Regions from separate parts of the Rhizobium sp. CB3171 genome, predicted to be linked through region 2. Evidence: predicted binding sites of a transcription regulator. Region 2 holds the regulator's gene; each other region holds the start of a gene.
The links. Region 2 encodes LexA, which represses DNA repair genes until DNA is damaged. Its sites were predicted from a motif close to TGTTCNNNNTGTGTTCNG; they were not measured.

Region 1 (5,252 bases), 1.8 Mb from region 2:
TACTCATGGCAATGTGGTCCTCTCTGTTTCTCTCTGCAAGAGGAGCATGGCTTTTTGTTGTCTTGCTTGTTGTTGTCTTGCCTGATGGCCGAAAGCGCGGCAAAACTGTATCATGAGCCGTCCCGCCCCTCCCCGTTCCGTCCGTCTGCGCCGCTCGGTGCTGAGTGTCCCTGCGATCAACCGCCGGGCTCTGGAGAAGATAGCCGATCTCGATTGCGATGCGGTCATCTTCGATCTCGAGGATTCCGTGGCGCCGGAGAAAAAGGCGGAAGCACGGGAGAATTTGCGGGCTTTTTTCGCCGGATCGCCGCCTGATAGCGAAGAAAAGGCCGGCAAGGAGCGCATCATCCGCATCAATACGCTATCGTCGGGCTTCGGTGCCGATGACCTGGAGTTGGTGCTGGCGCTCGAGCCGGATGCGGTGTTACTGCCCAAGATCGACGAGCCGCAGGATGTGACCGTTGTCAGCGATAGGTTTGCCGAGGCGGATGCGCCGGAGAGCCTGCGCATCTGGGCGATGATCGAGACGCCGCGCGGCGTCTTGAACGTCGCGGCAATCGCCGAGGCCGGGCGCACGGCGGGAAGCCGGCTCGATTGTTTGGTCGTCGGCCTCAATGATCTGCGCAAGGAGACCGATGTGTTGCCGCAGCCGGGCCGCGCCTATCTCGTGCCCTGGCTCATGCAGGTGATCCTGGCCGTCAGCGCCTACGGGCTCGACGCCATCGACAGTGTTTTCAACGATTTCAAGGATATGCAGGCAGTGGACGCCGAATGTGCCGAGGGCCGCGCCATGGGCTTTGCCGGTAAGATGTTGATCCATCCGAACCAGATCGAAGCCGCCAACCGGCATTTCGGCCCCGATGAAGCTGCCATTGCGGAGGCGGAAGCCATCATAGCCGCTTTCGCAGATCCGGCGGCGGCCGGCCTCAATGTCGTAAACCTCGGCGGACGCATGGTCGAGCGGCTGCATCTTGTCCAGGCGGAAAGACTGGTCCATAAAGCTCGCCTGATTGCAGAACGCCATCGTCCTTCGACAAGCTCAGGATGAGGGCTGATACGTATGAAAGACGACTTGATGAAACTCTACCGCTTCCTCACCGGCCCTGACGACGCTTCCTTCTGCCATAAGGTGACCGCGGCGCTGAACAAAGGCTGGGAACTCTCGGGCTCGCCGACCTATGCCTTCAATGCAGCGACCGGCCTGATGCAATGCGGCCAGGCGGTCGTCAAGGACGTCGAAGGCAAGGATTACGATCCGGAAATGAAGCTTTCCGAGCAGTAAGCATAGCAGGATCGGTTCCTCACCGGTCCGTCGCTTCTTCAGCGCTCGCCTCGATGCGCTCCATGTCCTCGTCGCTCAGGCCGAAATGGTGGCCTATTTCGTGGATCAGGACGTGGGTGATGATGTCGCCGAGGGTTTCCTCGTTTTCCGCCCAGTAATCGATGATCGGCCGGCGATAGAGGCGGATCTTGTTCGGCATTTCCCCGGTTTGGGCGGTGAAACGCTCCGATATGCCGCGGCCTTCGAACAGGCCGAGCAGGTCGAAGGGCGTTTCCAGCGCCATGTCCTCGAACACGTCGTCGTCGGGGAAATCTTCGATGAGGATGATGAGATTGCCGGTGAGCGAACGGAATTCGTCCGGCAGGTGGCTGTAAGCCTCCGTGGCCAGGGATTCGAATGTGCTGATCGAGGGGGCATGGCGGTCCCGCCAATCCTCGCTCTGGTCAATGCGGGCCATGAATGCTTCCTTCCTTAGCTGGTCATATAGAGCCTTTGTTTCGGTTTTTCGAGAGTGGATTCAGGCAGAGGAATATTTTCTCATAAAATGGTGTTGACTCTTCTTCCGACCTCTGGAATCCATAAGAACATAACAGGAACATAATTGATCTGGAGCTAACGTCATGGCCGAGGCCGCCGTGGCGCGGGAGACGCTTTTTGCCCTGCGTGAAACCATTGCCCGACTGGAAGGCAGGCCGATACCGGCGCTGGCTGCCGTGGCGCATGAGGCACGGGCAGCAGAGCCGGAGGTTGGTTCAGCCGATGCCGTCCAGCCGCTTGCGATAGGGGTTGCCGATCTCGACGAGGCGATGCAGGGCGGCGTGCCGCTCGATGCGCTGACGGAGATCCGCTCACTGGCCTTGCGGGATGCCGGAGCGGCCAGCGGTTTCACGCTTGCTCTCGCTGCACGGCTTAGAGCTCTCGCTGCGCGGCCTGGGGGGCAAGCCGCCGGCAAAACTGCGGCCGTATCGCCGGTTCTGTGGATCGGCGATACGGTCGCGGCGATGGAGGCCGGCCTGCCCTATGCGATCGGGCTTCGGGATTTCGGATTGGAGCCGGCCGGTTTTCTGCAGGCATCGCCGCGCAAGCTGGAAGAGGCGCTATGGCTGGCGGAGGCGGCTCTCGTCAGTGCGGCCTTTGCGGTCGTCATTCTGGAGGTACGCGGCAATCCGGCCCGTTTCGGGCTGACGGAGAGCCGGCGGCTTGCGCTTCGGGCCAAGGCAGCGGGGCGGCCCTTGTTTCTGTTGCGTCAAGCGGGCGAGGAGGAGGCGAGCAGTGCTCTCTTCCGTCTCGCCGTCGAACCCGCGCCGGCCCTGGCGCGGCCCCTGCCGGACGGATCGCTGCTTGGCGGCAGCATCGGTCATCCGGCCTTTCGTCTCACCCTGGAAAAGAGCCGCAACCCGGCACCCTTTTCCATAACCCTGGAGTGGAATGCCCATGACCGCCAGTTTGCCCCTGTCCTCGACACTCAGCGCCCTGCCTTTCCCGGCGAATACGCAGCGCATTCTGGCGCTGACCTTTCCGCATCTGCCGACCGACCGGATCGCCCGCAAGCGATGGGGTCTGTCCTGGCGTTCGACCGGTCGGCTTGAGGCGCCACCACTCGCCTGTGCCGGCAAGCTGAACAATGCCATGCGGCTCACCGCGCTCAATGAAAGGGCCGAGACGATCGGCCTCAAGCTTGCACAGGGCGTCGCCGAGGCGAAGGCGATCTGTCCCGCCCTTGACGTCGTCGAAGAGAATCCGGCCGCGGACCGCAAATTGCTGGAGGCGATCGCCGATTGGTGCGATCGCTATACGCCGCTGGTGGCGATCGACGGCAAGGACGGGCTTTTCCTCGATATTACCGGCTGTGCCCATCTCTTCGGCGGCGAAGAAGCGCTGCTCGAGGATATTCTGATCCGGATTTCCCGGCTTGGTCTCGATGTCCGTGGCGCCATCTCCTCTGCGCCGGGTCTGTCCTGGGCGGTGGCCCGCTTCGACGAGAGCCGTGTCGTTCCTCCGGAAGCCATGGAAGAGGCGCTGGCGCCACTGCCGGTCGCCTCGCTCAGGCTTGGCGAGGAAACAGTCGCCGCATTGCAGAAGCTGGGATTGAAGCAGGTGGGCGATCTCCTGGCCGCACCGCGGGCGCCGCTGACCCGCCGTTTCGGCGCGCAACTCCTGTTGCGGCTCGATCAGGCCGTCGGCCTGAACGAGGAGCCGATCTCGCCGCGCCGGCCGGTCGCGCAGTTGTCAGCCGAGCGGCGGCTTGCCGAACCGGTGCAGGCGGAGGCCGATATCTTGCAACTGGCCCGCCAGCTTGCCGAAACCTTGAAGCCGGGGCTGGAGGCCCGCGGTGTCGGCGGCCGTTCGTTCGAGCTTTTACTGTTCCGGGTCGACGGCATGGTGTTCCGCATCGCCGCCGGGGCGTCGCAACCGCTGCGGGAGCCGAGCCGGATCGCCAACCTGTTCACGGAGCGCTTCACTGCCATTCATGACGATCTCGATGTGGGATATGGCTTCGAAATCGTCCGCCTCAATGTCCTGGAACATGCGTCTTTCGACGCGGCGCAAGACGATTTCATCGAAGAGGGCCGGCAGGATGGCTCGCTCGCCGCCTTCGCCGACCGGGTCGCGGCACGGCTGGGGCCGGACTGCCTGCAGGGCTTCGAGCTGCAGGAAAGCCATATTCCCGAACGGGCCGTTCGATCGATACCTGCCGTAGAAATCCTTGCGGCCCACAGACGGACAGGAAGCGAGCATGCCGGTCATGGCTTCTTCCGCGGGGAACGCCCGCTCCGGCTATTTCGCATGCCCGAGCCGATCGAAACCTTTGCCACCGAAGTGCCTGACGGTCCGCCCCGGCAATTCCGTTGGCGGCGGATCACGCATAAAGTCCTGCGGGCCGAAGGACCGGAGCGGCTTGCGGCGGAGTGGTGGGTCGACGAGGAGGAAACCCCGGCCCGCGATTATTTCCGCATCGAGGATGAGGCCGGTCATCGTTTCTGGCTGTTTCGCAAGGGTCTCTATGGTCAGGGTGCAACAAGGCCGAGCTGGTACATGCATGGAATCTTCCCATGAGTGCCCCTGCCCCAACTCTCGAAACCGTGCCCTTTTTCGAGATCGGGGCACGATCGAATTTCTCCTTTCTCGAAGGAGCTTCGCATCCGGAAGAAATGGTTCTGGCCGCAAAGATCGCCGGCCTCAGCGGCCTCGGCATCGCTGACCGGAACAGCGTCGCCGGCGTGGTCAGGGCGCATGTCATCGCCAAGCAGCATCGCTATCGCTTCCAGCCCGGCGCCCGCCTGATCTTTTCGGACGAGACGCCCGACATCCTCGCCTTCCCGCAGAATCGCAAGGGTTGGGCGCATCTCTGTCGGCTGTTGAGCGCCGGCAATCTCAGGGCCGAGAAAGGGGAATGCGAGCTTCACGAGGCCGACCTCCTGGAATGGGGCGACGAGATGATGCTGGCGCTCGTGCCGGATGCTGCGAGCGTGGAGACGCAGGAGGGACAGGCGAAACTGGAAGGGTGCCTGGCGCGGCTGTGGATGCGCTTCGGCAGGAAGCTCCATATGGCGCTGTCGCCCGCCTATGACGGGCGCGATCACCTGTTCTTCGCGACACTCTCCATCCTCGCGCTCAGAAACGGGGTGCGCTTGATCGCCACCAATCAGCCGCTTTATCACGCGAGCGAGCGCAAACCGCTTGCCGATATCGTCGTTTCGATCCGTGAGCATGTGTCGATCGCCGAGGCCGGCTTCAGGCTCGCGGCCAATGCCGAACGCTGTTTGAAGGGCGGGGCGGAAATGGCACGGCTTTTTAAAAACTACCCGAAAGCCATCGCCAATACGCAAAAGTTTTTTAGCCGGCTGTCTTTCTCGCTGGATGAGCTGAAGCACAATTATCCCGACGAAAGTGTTCCGGGCGAGACTGTCTCGGAAACGCTGGAGCGACTGACGCGGGCGGGCGCCAAATGGCGCTATCCTAATGGTAT
Region 2 (5,252 bases):
TAACCGGCAAATCCACCGTCTTTTCACCCCAAGTTAGTTTCGCGCTTTGTTCCGTCATGCTGATCCTCCAAGATTTGGCGGGATTGGCGCCTTAAAAAGCGCCAAAGGGTTAAGCGACTAACGATTAGCTATATGATCCAGAGCCTAATGCCAAGTTATCCTTACGCCTATTTGTGCATTGCAGTATCAACTTTTGGGCACTGCGGTAGAAGGGACCGTTTTGCGCAAGCGTGAATTAGCGTCTTTTGTCGGCGATGATGCCGATTTCAGTTGAAATCACTGGCCGGTGACGGCAAAACTCCCGCTATAGCTGTAGTTTTGCGTGGGCGCTGGAATATATGCCTAATTTAGAGGCACCGGATCCGCAGGTGGATAGTCGGGAATTGGCTGCGGTTGCCGTGCGCGAGCAGAGCGTGGGCGCGGTTATTTCTCGTGCCAAAGCGTCGCGGCCAGAGCGGACACAGGACCACGCCGCGCTTATTGCCCGCCTTCGCCTCGCGGCAGGCAGCATCCGACTCAGCATTTACCATTTAGCCGAAGAAGAGGCGGCGCACGGTCGCGCGATGCTATTTGCGCCGGTCTACATCGGCGCCGGCGCGATCGTCTGGTTCTCGGTCGGAGCCGATCCGCCGCCGCAAGCTGTTTTTACGGCCCTCCTTATCTTCGCTGTCGCATTTTTCCGCCAGCAGCAGGCGGGGCGAGTGCTACGGCACATATTGTTTGCCGGCATGCTGGTGTGCTCCGGCATGGCTCTGGCGCAATGCGAAACCTGGCGCGCATCGACGGTGATGCTCGACTCTGCGGTGACGACCACCATCACCGGGCGGATCGAACGGCGTGAAGCCGACGACAAGGGCCGTTGGCGCTATGTCGTCGCCCTGGAGGCAACGGAAAAACCGACCATTCGCCGGCCGCCGGCGCAGATCACCATTTTCGTGCGCAAACAGCTCCAGCCCTTCGAACTCGGCGACCGCATTCAGGGTAGAGCGCGGTTGACGCCGCCGGCCGGACCTGCCTTGCCCGGCCTCAACGATTTCGCCTTCAGCGCCTATTTCGATGGCACCGGCGCGAATGGTTTTGCCTATGGAACGCAGACATTATTGTCGCCGACTAGTGATGTAGTTCAGGGGTCGGTCCTCGACAAGGCGGATATCTGGCTTGCCGGTTTGCGCAGCCATATCGGCGATAGAATCAGGACGCTTTTGCCCGGAGACACCGGCGCCTTTGCGGCTTCGCTTGTCACCGATGAGAGACGAGCGATCTCAGACGATACGACGGAAGCGCTGCGGACCTCGGGTCTTGCGCATATCATCGCCATCTCCGGCCTGAACATGGCGCTCTCCGCGGGCATCTTTTATGTCGGTTTACGCTACGCCCTCAGTCTGTTTTTCGGCGTGGCACAGGCTTGGCCAACAAAGAAGATTGCGGCCTTCGGCGCGCTAGTTACAGTGACGGCTTATTATCTCATTTCCGGCTTCGGGGTATCCGCGGAGCGTGCCTTCATCATGATGGCTATCATACTGATCGCCGTGCTCTTCGACCGACCATCCATTAGCCTGCGCAACGTGGCGCTATCGGCGATAGTCATTCTCATACTGTCGCCTTCGCAGGCGCTCGGACCAAGTTTTCAGATGTCTTACGCCGCGACCCTGGCGTTGGTGTCCGGCTATTCGCTCTGGGCGAGGAGGCCGCATCGGGAGAGCGTTCTCTCCCGGTTCCGGGTCATGCGTCCGCTGCTCTTCGTTTCCCGTTTCTTCGGAAGCATATTGTCGACCTCTTTTATAGGCGGCGCATCGACGGCAATCTTCTCGATAGAGCATTTTCACCGATTGGCGACATATGGTCTCATCGCCAATCTGGCGGCTATGCCGGTCGTCTCCTTTGTCGTCATGCCGTTTGGCATGGCGGCGACGCTACTGATGCCATTTGGCGTTGATGCCCCTTTCTGGCAGATAACCGGCTGGGGACTTGATGTCGTCATCGTCATTGCCAAAACGGTTGCCGCCTGGGGCGGCAATATTCCCTTCGGTCGGCTGCCGGTCTGGCTGTTCCCGACGGTCATAGCCGGCTTCTTGTTGATGACCTTGCTGAGAACATGGCTGCGACATGCAGGTGCGCTCTTGATCATCGGTTCGGTTGCAGTCGTGGCACTCAGTCCCGGTGTCCTCAAGCCTGATCTCATGATCTCCGAGGACGGCACGCTGGTCGCCTTGTTGCGCAACGGTGCGCTGACGACAAACCGCGAAAAACCGCCGGATTTCATCTTCGAGCAGTGGCAAAGAGCATTGGCGATCACCGAGCAGCAACCGCCAACGATGCTTCCGCCGGATAGTCAGCTCCCCAAAATCAGCAAATCAGACAAGCATCGTCGCCTGAATTCCGAAGAACAGAGCACCGTTCGAAAGGCGATGGATGCGGCATTAGACGCGGCCGGGCCGGGCGGTTTCGCCTGCCAAAAAGGTGCATGGTGCGTGGCAATGCTGGATAATGGCGACATGCTTGTCACCATTGAAGATGCCGCCTATCTCGCTCCGGCCTGCGACACGGCCAATATCGTCATCACCTCCGTACGGCTGCGTCTTGATCGCTGCCGCTCTGGCGCCACGCTCTTCACAGGTGCAACATTGCGCCGCACAGGGTCCATCGAAATGAGCCTTAGCACCGATAAACCGATAATGACGGCAGCGTTTGAAAACCTTTCGCGGCCATGGAGCCTGCATCGCTCCTACGACTGGCGAACAGACACTTTTGGCGCGCCGCTCAAGCCGGCGTCACCGGTCAGTGATAGCGGCGAATGAGACCGACGAGCTTGCCTTGTACCTTCACTCGATCCGGCCCAAAGATGCGGGTTTCGTAAGCAGGGTTTGCCGCTTCAAGCGCGATCGAGGCTCCCTTGCGGCGGAAGCGCTTCAATGTCGCCTCTTCATCATCGACGAGAGCGACGACGATGTCGCCGGGATTGGCGGTCGTGGCGTTGCGGATGATGACGGTATCGCCGTCAAAGATGCCGGCATCGATCATGGAGTCGCCCTTGACCTCCAGCGCATAATGCTCGCCGGAGCCGAGCATGTCGGCGGGAACGGTGATGTCGTGAGTATTGTTCTGGATGGCCGAGATCGGAACGCCGGCGGCAATGCGGCCCATGACGGGTACCGAAACCGAACTGTTGTTGTCCTCACTCACCGGCTTGGTGGGTGCGGGCGGCGGCACAAGTTGCGGCTTGCCAAGGCTACCCTCGATGACGCTTGGCGAAAAGCCGCGGCGAGGCTGCAGGCTCGGGCTATAGGCCTCCGGTAGCTTGATGACCTCCAGCGCCCGGGCCCGGTTCGGCAGGCGACGGATGAAGCCGCGTTCTTCCAAAGCCGTGATGAGACGGTGAATACCGGATTTGGACGCAAGGTCCAGCGCATCTTTCATCTCGTCGAAAGATGGCGGAACACCGGACTCCTTCATTCGTTCGTGAATGAAGAGAAGCAGTTCCTGCTGCTTGCGCGTCAACATCGTTTTGAACCTCGGGACTGAGAAGGTGTCGTGAAACAAATCCAGAACGGACACTATATGTTCCATATGTGTTCCGCAAGCCCTTAAATTTCGGTGAACATTTTGTAGGTGCATCAAATAAATGGGAACATAACAGGTCCCGGGCAGATGACTTTTTTCCCGGCACCTTCAAACTAAATAGCAGAAATATATGCGGAATCGGGCGAAGCAAAATTTCGGACGATCCCAAAACGGATTATCTCCAAGGCGGCGAAAAGCCATGTTCTTCGTTCTATAAGCTCTTTGGAGGACGACACTCTCCGAACCATGGAGAGCAAGCTATGGATCTGACTGGGAATCCGGATTTCTGAGGGGCCGGGATTGGTGCCATCCGTAGTAATATTCGATGGGATATCAATAGGTTGAACTTTTCCTCGAACTCCCGTGCCGGTGCTCGAGCAAGGTACGGTCGTTGGCGATCTGCCTTAGCATGCTGCGCCCGGCCAGAATCATCTCGACGAGAAAGGCCACAAAGGCGCCCATGAGTGCGAAGACGGCAAGGCCAAAGAGCCAGAGCAGCAATTGCTCGCGAAATTGCTGTCGAATTGCACCGCCCATGAGGCCGAGCGTCGCAAGGCATGTGAACACGCCCGATGCCGTGCCGAGCAGAACTGCGATCTCCAGCGCCAATGTTCGCCGCCGCAGATAATAGAGCTGCAGCAACCGCGTTTCATCCGGGTCCTCAGAGGTCACCCGTTCGAAAAGGCTGTTGACCCGGTCGGAGACGCGGGCGAGCCTAGCCGAAAAGACATTGAGGCACCCGGCGGTGCCCGCCAGCAGAAAGACCGGTGTCAGCGCTATTTGAATAACGTGCGCGGCAATAGACGTCAGATGGTCGTTCAGCACATTGGATCTCCTTTCTGTCCAACGTCATCCGGTATCGGCTCCAGGGTTGTCGCCTTGCCAAAGAGGGCGCGGAGATGAGGCTGGTGACTGATCTCGCGCGAACGTTCAGGTTGGCGGCGCCGCCGATTGCGTCATTTGCTCAGCGATCTTCTTTCTCTGCAGTGTCATGGCTGCGATCGCGGCATCGGATTTTTCCTCGCCACCCACCTGCACTGTCGGCTGAGCGAAGTCGATGCCGTTTTCCATGAAGGCGTCGCGGATCATGGTATAGGCCTGGCGCCGTATGTAGGTTTGCCGACCGGGGAGGGCGGTAAAAGCGAAACTCAGTTCGATACCGAAGTCGCCAATTTGCTCCACCCCCTTCATTTTCAGGGTCTCAAGAATCTGCGGTCCGATTTCCGGATCTTCTTTCAACTGCTCTCCGATTTGCTTGACGATCCTTTTCGCCTTGGCGACGTCGGTATTGAACGGAACCCGTAGCAGGAATTTATCGATCGCCCAGTCGCGGCTCATGTTCTGAACGGCGCCGAGTTCGCCGAAGGGAACTGTGAACACCGGACCATGATGATGTCGAAGCCTGACGGAACGCAGGCTGAAGGATTCCACGGTTCCCTTGTAGCTGCCGCTTTGAACGTATTCGCCGACGCGGAAGGCATCGTCCATCAGGTAGAAAATGCCGCTGACGATATCCTTGACGAGCGTTTGCGAGCCGAAGCCGATCGCCACGCCGAATATGCCGGCCCCCGCAATCAACGGCCCGATCTGCACGCCCATTTCGGACAGCACGGTGAGGACGGCGGCTGCGATAACGATGGCTGCCAGTGCGTTGCGGAAGATCGGCAACAGGGTGCGAAGGCGGCCCGCGC
Region 3 (5,252 bases), 270 kb from region 2:
GGTCGCTAGAAACCACGCCGGTATCGCCCATCTGACCGCCGGATTCACCGTAGAACGGCGTCTGGTTGACGATGATCTGTACCTTGTCGCCGGCAGATGCGCTGTCGACGGCAACACCGTCCTTGACGATTGCCTGGATAACGCCTTCAGCGGCCTCCGTGTCGTAGCCGAGGAATTCGGTGGCGCCGAACTTTTCCTTGAGCTCGAACCAGATGGTTTCGGTTGCCTTGTCGCCGGAGCCAGCCCAATGCGAGCGAGCTTCGGCCTTCTGCCGTTCCATCGCGTCGGTGAAGCTCGATATGTCGACGCCGATGCCGCGGGCGCGCAACGCATCCTGCGTCAGGTCGAGCGGGAAGCCATAGGTGTCATAAAGCTTGAACGCGATCTCGCCGTCGAGGCTGTCGCCCTTGTGAAGCGTCGAGGTTGCATCGGCAAGCAGCGACAGACCACGCTCCAGCGTCTTGCGGAAACGGGTCTCTTCCAGCTTCAGCGTCTCGGAAATCAGCGCTTCGGCACGCACGAGCTCGGGATAGGCGCGGCCCATCTGCTGGACGAGCGTCGGCAACAGCTTCCAGACCAGCGGCTCCTTGGCGCCGAGCAACTGCGCATGGCGCATGGCGCGGCGCATGATGCGGCGAAGCACATAGCCGCGGCCTTCGTTCGACGGCAGCACGCCGTCGGCGATCAGGAAGGCGGAGGAGCGCAGGTGATCGGCGATGACGCGGTGGCTGGCGCGGCGTTCGCCCTCGGCCTTGACTCCGGTCGCCTCTTCCGAAGCCTCGATCAATGCGCGGAACAGGTCGATGTCGTAATTGTCATGCTTGCCCTGCAGCACGGCAGCAACGCGTTCGAGACCCATGCCCGTGTCGATCGACGGACGCGGCAGGTCGACCCGCTGCTCCTTAGTGATCTGCTCGAACTGCATGAAGACGAGATTCCAGATCTCGATGAACCGGTCGCCATCCTCTTCCGGCGAGCCGGGAGGGCCGCCCCAGATATGGTCGCCGTGATCATAGAAGATTTCCGAACATGGGCCGCAAGGACCGGTATCGCCCATTGCCCAGAAATTGTCGCTGGTGGCGATGCGGATGATCTTGTCGTCCGAAAGACCGGCGATCTTCTTCCAGAGATCATAGGCGACATCGTCGGTATGATAGACCGTCACCAGCAGGCGCTTGGCGTCGAGGCCGAATTCCTTGGTGATCAGGTTCCAGGCAAGCTCGATGGCGCGCTCCTTGAAATAGTCGCCGAACGAGAAATTGCCGAGCATCTCGAAGAAGGTGTGATGACGCGCGGTATAGCCGACATTGTCGAGGTCATTATGCTTGCCGCCGGCGCGCACGCATTTCTGTGCCGTCGATGCAGTCTTGTAGGGGCGCTGCTCCAGGCCGGTGAAGACGTTCTTGAACTGCACCATGCCGGCATTGGTGAACATCAGCGTCGGATCGTTGCGTGGAACAAGCGGGCTCGACGGCACGATCTCGTGGCCGTTCTTCTTAAAATAGTCGAGAAAGGTCGACCGGATTTCGTTCACACCGCTCATATTGGGCCCTTCAGTCCTTGCCTCGAGCGAGATGTCCCATCTCGCTCATGTTCCTTCACCTAGCATGGTCTTGTCCAAAAACCGCTTCGCACTTTTGGGGATCACGCGTTGGCAATATTTAACAAATCCAGTGGCTTTTATCGTCCGCTCCCGGCCCTGTCCAGCCGCACAAGCAAAACCGGCCGTACATCCCTTGGACAATACGGCCGGTTTTGAATTTTAGTCTTGGTTAGTCCTGGACTTGGTCGCGCAAATTACGCGTCCGCGGCATCGCTGTCATCAGCGTCAGGTCCGCCGTTCTGCAGGAAGCGATCGGCGATCAGACCGGCATTCTGGCGCAGCGACAGCTCGATCTCGCGAGCAAGATCCGGATTGTCGCGCAGGAAGAGCTTTGCGTTTTCGCGGCCCTGCCCCAGACGCTGGCTGTTATAGGAGAACCAGGCACCGGATTTCTCGACGATGCCAGCCTTGACACCCAGATCAATCAGCTCACCAGTCTTGGAAACGCCCTCGCCATACATGATGTCGAATTCCACCTGCTTGAAGGGCGGTGCCATCTTGTTCTTGACGACCTTGACGCGGGTCTGGTTGCCGACCACCTCTTCGCGCTCCTTGACGGAACCGATACGGCGAATATCGAGACGGACGGAGGCATAGAACTTCAGCGCATTGCCGCCGGTCGTCGTTTCCGGCGAGCCGAACATGACGCCGATCTTCATGCGGATCTGGTTGATGAAGATGACCATGCAATTGGACTTCGAGATCGAAGCGGTAAGCTTGCGCAGCGCCTGGCTCATCAGGCGGGCCTGCATGCCTGGCAGGCTGTCGCCCATCTCGCCTTCGATTTCGGCACGCGGCGTCAGCGCGGCAACGGAGTCGACGACGAGAACGTCGATGGCGCCGGAACGCACCAGTGTATCGGTAATTTCAAGCGCCTGTTCGCCTGTGTCCGGCTGCGAAATCAGGAGGTTCTGCAGGTCGACGCCGAGCTTGCGGGCATAGACCGGATCGAGCGCGTGTTCGGCGTCGACGAAGGCGCAGATGCCGCCCTTCTTCTGGGATTCGGCAATGGTCTGCAGCGCCAGCGTCGTCTTACCGGAGCTTTCCGGCCCGTAGATCTCGATGATGCGTCCCTTCGGCAAGCCGCCAATGCCGAGAGCGATATCGAGGCTCAGGGAGCCGGTGGAAACTGTTTCGATTTCGACCACGTTCTCGTTCGAGCCGAGCTTCATGATCGAGCCCTTGCCGAACGACCGCTCAATTTGAGAGAGTGCCGCTTCAAGTGCCTTGCTTTTATCCACCGATTTGTCCTCTACAAGCCGCAAAGAATTCTGAGACATCCGATCCACCTTTAGGTTATTGAAGCCGCTCAAGCAATGTCGCCGCTGATGAGAATTGTGTACTCTATTTGTTCTCATGTCGCAAGAGCACAACAAGCAATTGAAAGAAAATGGTAAAATGAATTTCGTTCTACATTTGTTTTCTTCTTTCATAGCAAGTACTTACGTGTCCTTGCCGGGCATTTTGCGTGAGATATCAGCCGGCTCGATTCGCCTTTGGAAGCGCTGAGGAGATCGATATGGCGAAGAAGATTCTCGTTCTGGGTGGTGCCCATATCGACCGGCGCGGCCGCATCTTCGGCGAGACGGCGCCGGGGGCCAGCAACCCGGGCGCATGGTTCGAGGAACCGGGCGGTGGCGGCTTCAACGCGGCACGCAATCTGGCCCGTCTCGGCTTTGATGTGCGGCTGATCTCGCCGCGTGGCGGCGATGCGGCCGGCGAGATGGTGGCGGAAGCGGCGCTCAATGCCGGCGTCGACGACAAGCCCTTCGTTTTTCTCGATCGAAAGACGCCGAGCTATACGGCAATCCTCGAACGCGATGGCAATCTGGTGATCGCCCTCGCCGACATGGAGCTCTATAAGCTGTTCGTGCCGCGCCGGCTGACGATCCGCGCCATCCGCGATGCCTTCGAAGCCACTGACCTGATCCTTTGCGACGCCAATCTACCCGCCGAAACGCTGGCCGCCATCGCAATGCGCGCAGCCGATTGCGGCAAGCCATTGGCCGCGATCGCGATTTCGCCGGCCAAAGTGGTGCGCCTGAAGCCCTGCCTTGCCGGCATCGACCATCTTTTTCTGAACGAGGCCGAAGCTGCGGCGCTGACGGAGAGCCGTCCGGACGATCCGCGCCATTGGATCGCCGGATTGCGGGCACTCGGCCTCAGGGGTGGTGTCATTACACGTGGCAAACGCGAACTGATCGCTTTTTCCGGCGATGCCGCCGTCAGCCTGCAGCCGCCAGTTATCGATGAGGTTGCCGATGTCACCGGTGCCGGCGATTCGCTCGCCGCCGGTGTTCTGGCCGCCCTGCTTGCCGGTCACGATCTCGGCGAGGCGGTGCGCTATGGGGCAGCGGCCGCCGCGATCACCGTGCAATCACCATTCGCCACGGCGGAGGATCTTTCGCCCGAGCTTCTGAAGGCAATACTGGCTCTTGTTCCCGAAGCCGCTATTTTGTCATGAAGCGCACGATTTTCGCATTTCCCAACTCAGCCAATTGGACACAACCATGACCAAGCCCATTTCACCCCTGCTGCCGATCTCCTATTCGAAGGAGGTTGCTTCAGCAAAATTGCGCGGCGCTCCATTGGTGGCATTGGAATCGACCATCATCACCCATGGCATGCCCTATCCCGGCAATATCGAGATGGCGCGCAGCGTCGAGGCGATCATCCGGCAGGAAGGCGCCGTGCCGGCAACGATCGCCGTCATTCATGGCGTGCTACATATCGGCCTGGAGCCTGAAGAGCTGGAGGCGCTCGCCCAGACGACTGGCGCGATGAAGGTTTCGCGCGCCGACCTCGCCTTCGCCATTGCAGAGCGCCGCACGGGCGCCACCACGGTTGCCGCGACGATGATCGCCGCAGCGCGGGCCGGCATCAAGGTTTTCGCGACCGGCGGCATTGGCGGCGTGCATCGCGGCGCCGAGGAAAGCTTCGATATCTCGGCCGACCTGGAAGAGCTCGCCCGCACTGACGTCATCGTGGTCTGCGCCGGCGCCAAGGCCATCCTGGATATTCCGAAAACGCTGGAAGTGCTGGAAACCCGCGGCGTGCCCGTCGTCACCTACGACAGCGCCGAATTCCCCGCCTTCTGGTCGCGTTCCTCCGGCCTGCCGAGCCCGCTGACCTTGAACAGCCCTGCCGCGATCGCCAACTTCCAGGTAACCCGTGAACAGCTTAGCATCAACGGTGGCATGCTGATCGCCAATCCAGTTCCGGAAGCCGATGAAATCCCGCGTGAGGAGATGGAAATCTACATCGAACGCGCCTTGGACAGCGCCGAGCGCGACGAAATCGCCGGCAAGGCGGTCACTCCCTATCTGCTCAGCACCATCTTCGACATCACCGACGGCCGCAGCCTGAAGACCAATATCGCACTGGTCGAAAACAATGCGCGCCTTGCCGCGGAAATCGCGGTTGCTCTGGCGGAATAATCGGAAGCGAGTCGCTTCGATAACGGACGGCAACCCGCGCAGCCGCTTTAGGTCAATGTGAACAGACCTAAGGCGGCGCGCAGTTCCGCAAGGGTTGCCTCCGTCCGCTGCCTTGCCCTGAGCGTACCTTGCCGCAGGACTTCCAGGGTGTAACCGGGATCGGCGGCATAGTGGGCACGGCGCTCGCGGATCGGGGCCAGCAGAGCTTGCAG

Region 1: QA648_RS16770 (metallopeptidase family protein) is a predicted target of LexA. The motif match lies at 1,863-1,880, and genes of this name have one in related genera.
Region 3: recA (recombinase RecA) is a predicted target of LexA. The motif match lies at 2,942-2,959, and genes of this name have one in related genera.

The regions. Positions count from the first base shown of each region.
Region 1 is NZ_CP121652.1:3,451,650-3,456,901, reverse strand. It holds gene QA648_RS16780 (CoA ester lyase) at 113-1,048, shown strand; gene QA648_RS16775 (DUF1737 domain-containing protein) at 1,076-1,282, shown strand; gene QA648_RS16770 (metallopeptidase family protein) at 1,302-1,739, opposite strand; gene QA648_RS16765 (hypothetical protein) at 1,903-2,871, shown strand; gene QA648_RS16760 (DNA polymerase Y family protein) at 2,912-4,339, shown strand; gene QA648_RS16755 (error-prone DNA polymerase) at 4,336-5,252, shown strand, end outside.
Region 2 is NZ_CP121652.1:1,266,867-1,272,118, forward strand. It holds gene gltA (citrate synthase) at 1-58, opposite strand, end outside; gene QA648_RS06310 (ComEC/Rec2 family competence protein) at 339-2,798, shown strand; gene lexA (transcriptional repressor LexA) at 2,779-3,501, opposite strand; gene QA648_RS06320 (DUF2721 domain-containing protein) at 3,895-4,386, opposite strand; gene QA648_RS06325 (mechanosensitive ion channel family protein) at 4,492-5,252, opposite strand, start outside.
Region 3 is NZ_CP121652.1:1,541,172-1,546,423, forward strand. It holds gene alaS (alanine--tRNA ligase) at 1-1,543, opposite strand, end outside; gene recA (recombinase RecA) at 1,798-2,883, opposite strand; gene QA648_RS07635 (carbohydrate kinase family protein) at 3,123-4,067, shown strand; gene QA648_RS07640 (pseudouridine-5'-phosphate glycosidase) at 4,114-5,040, shown strand; gene trpS (tryptophan--tRNA ligase) at 5,088-5,252, opposite strand, start outside.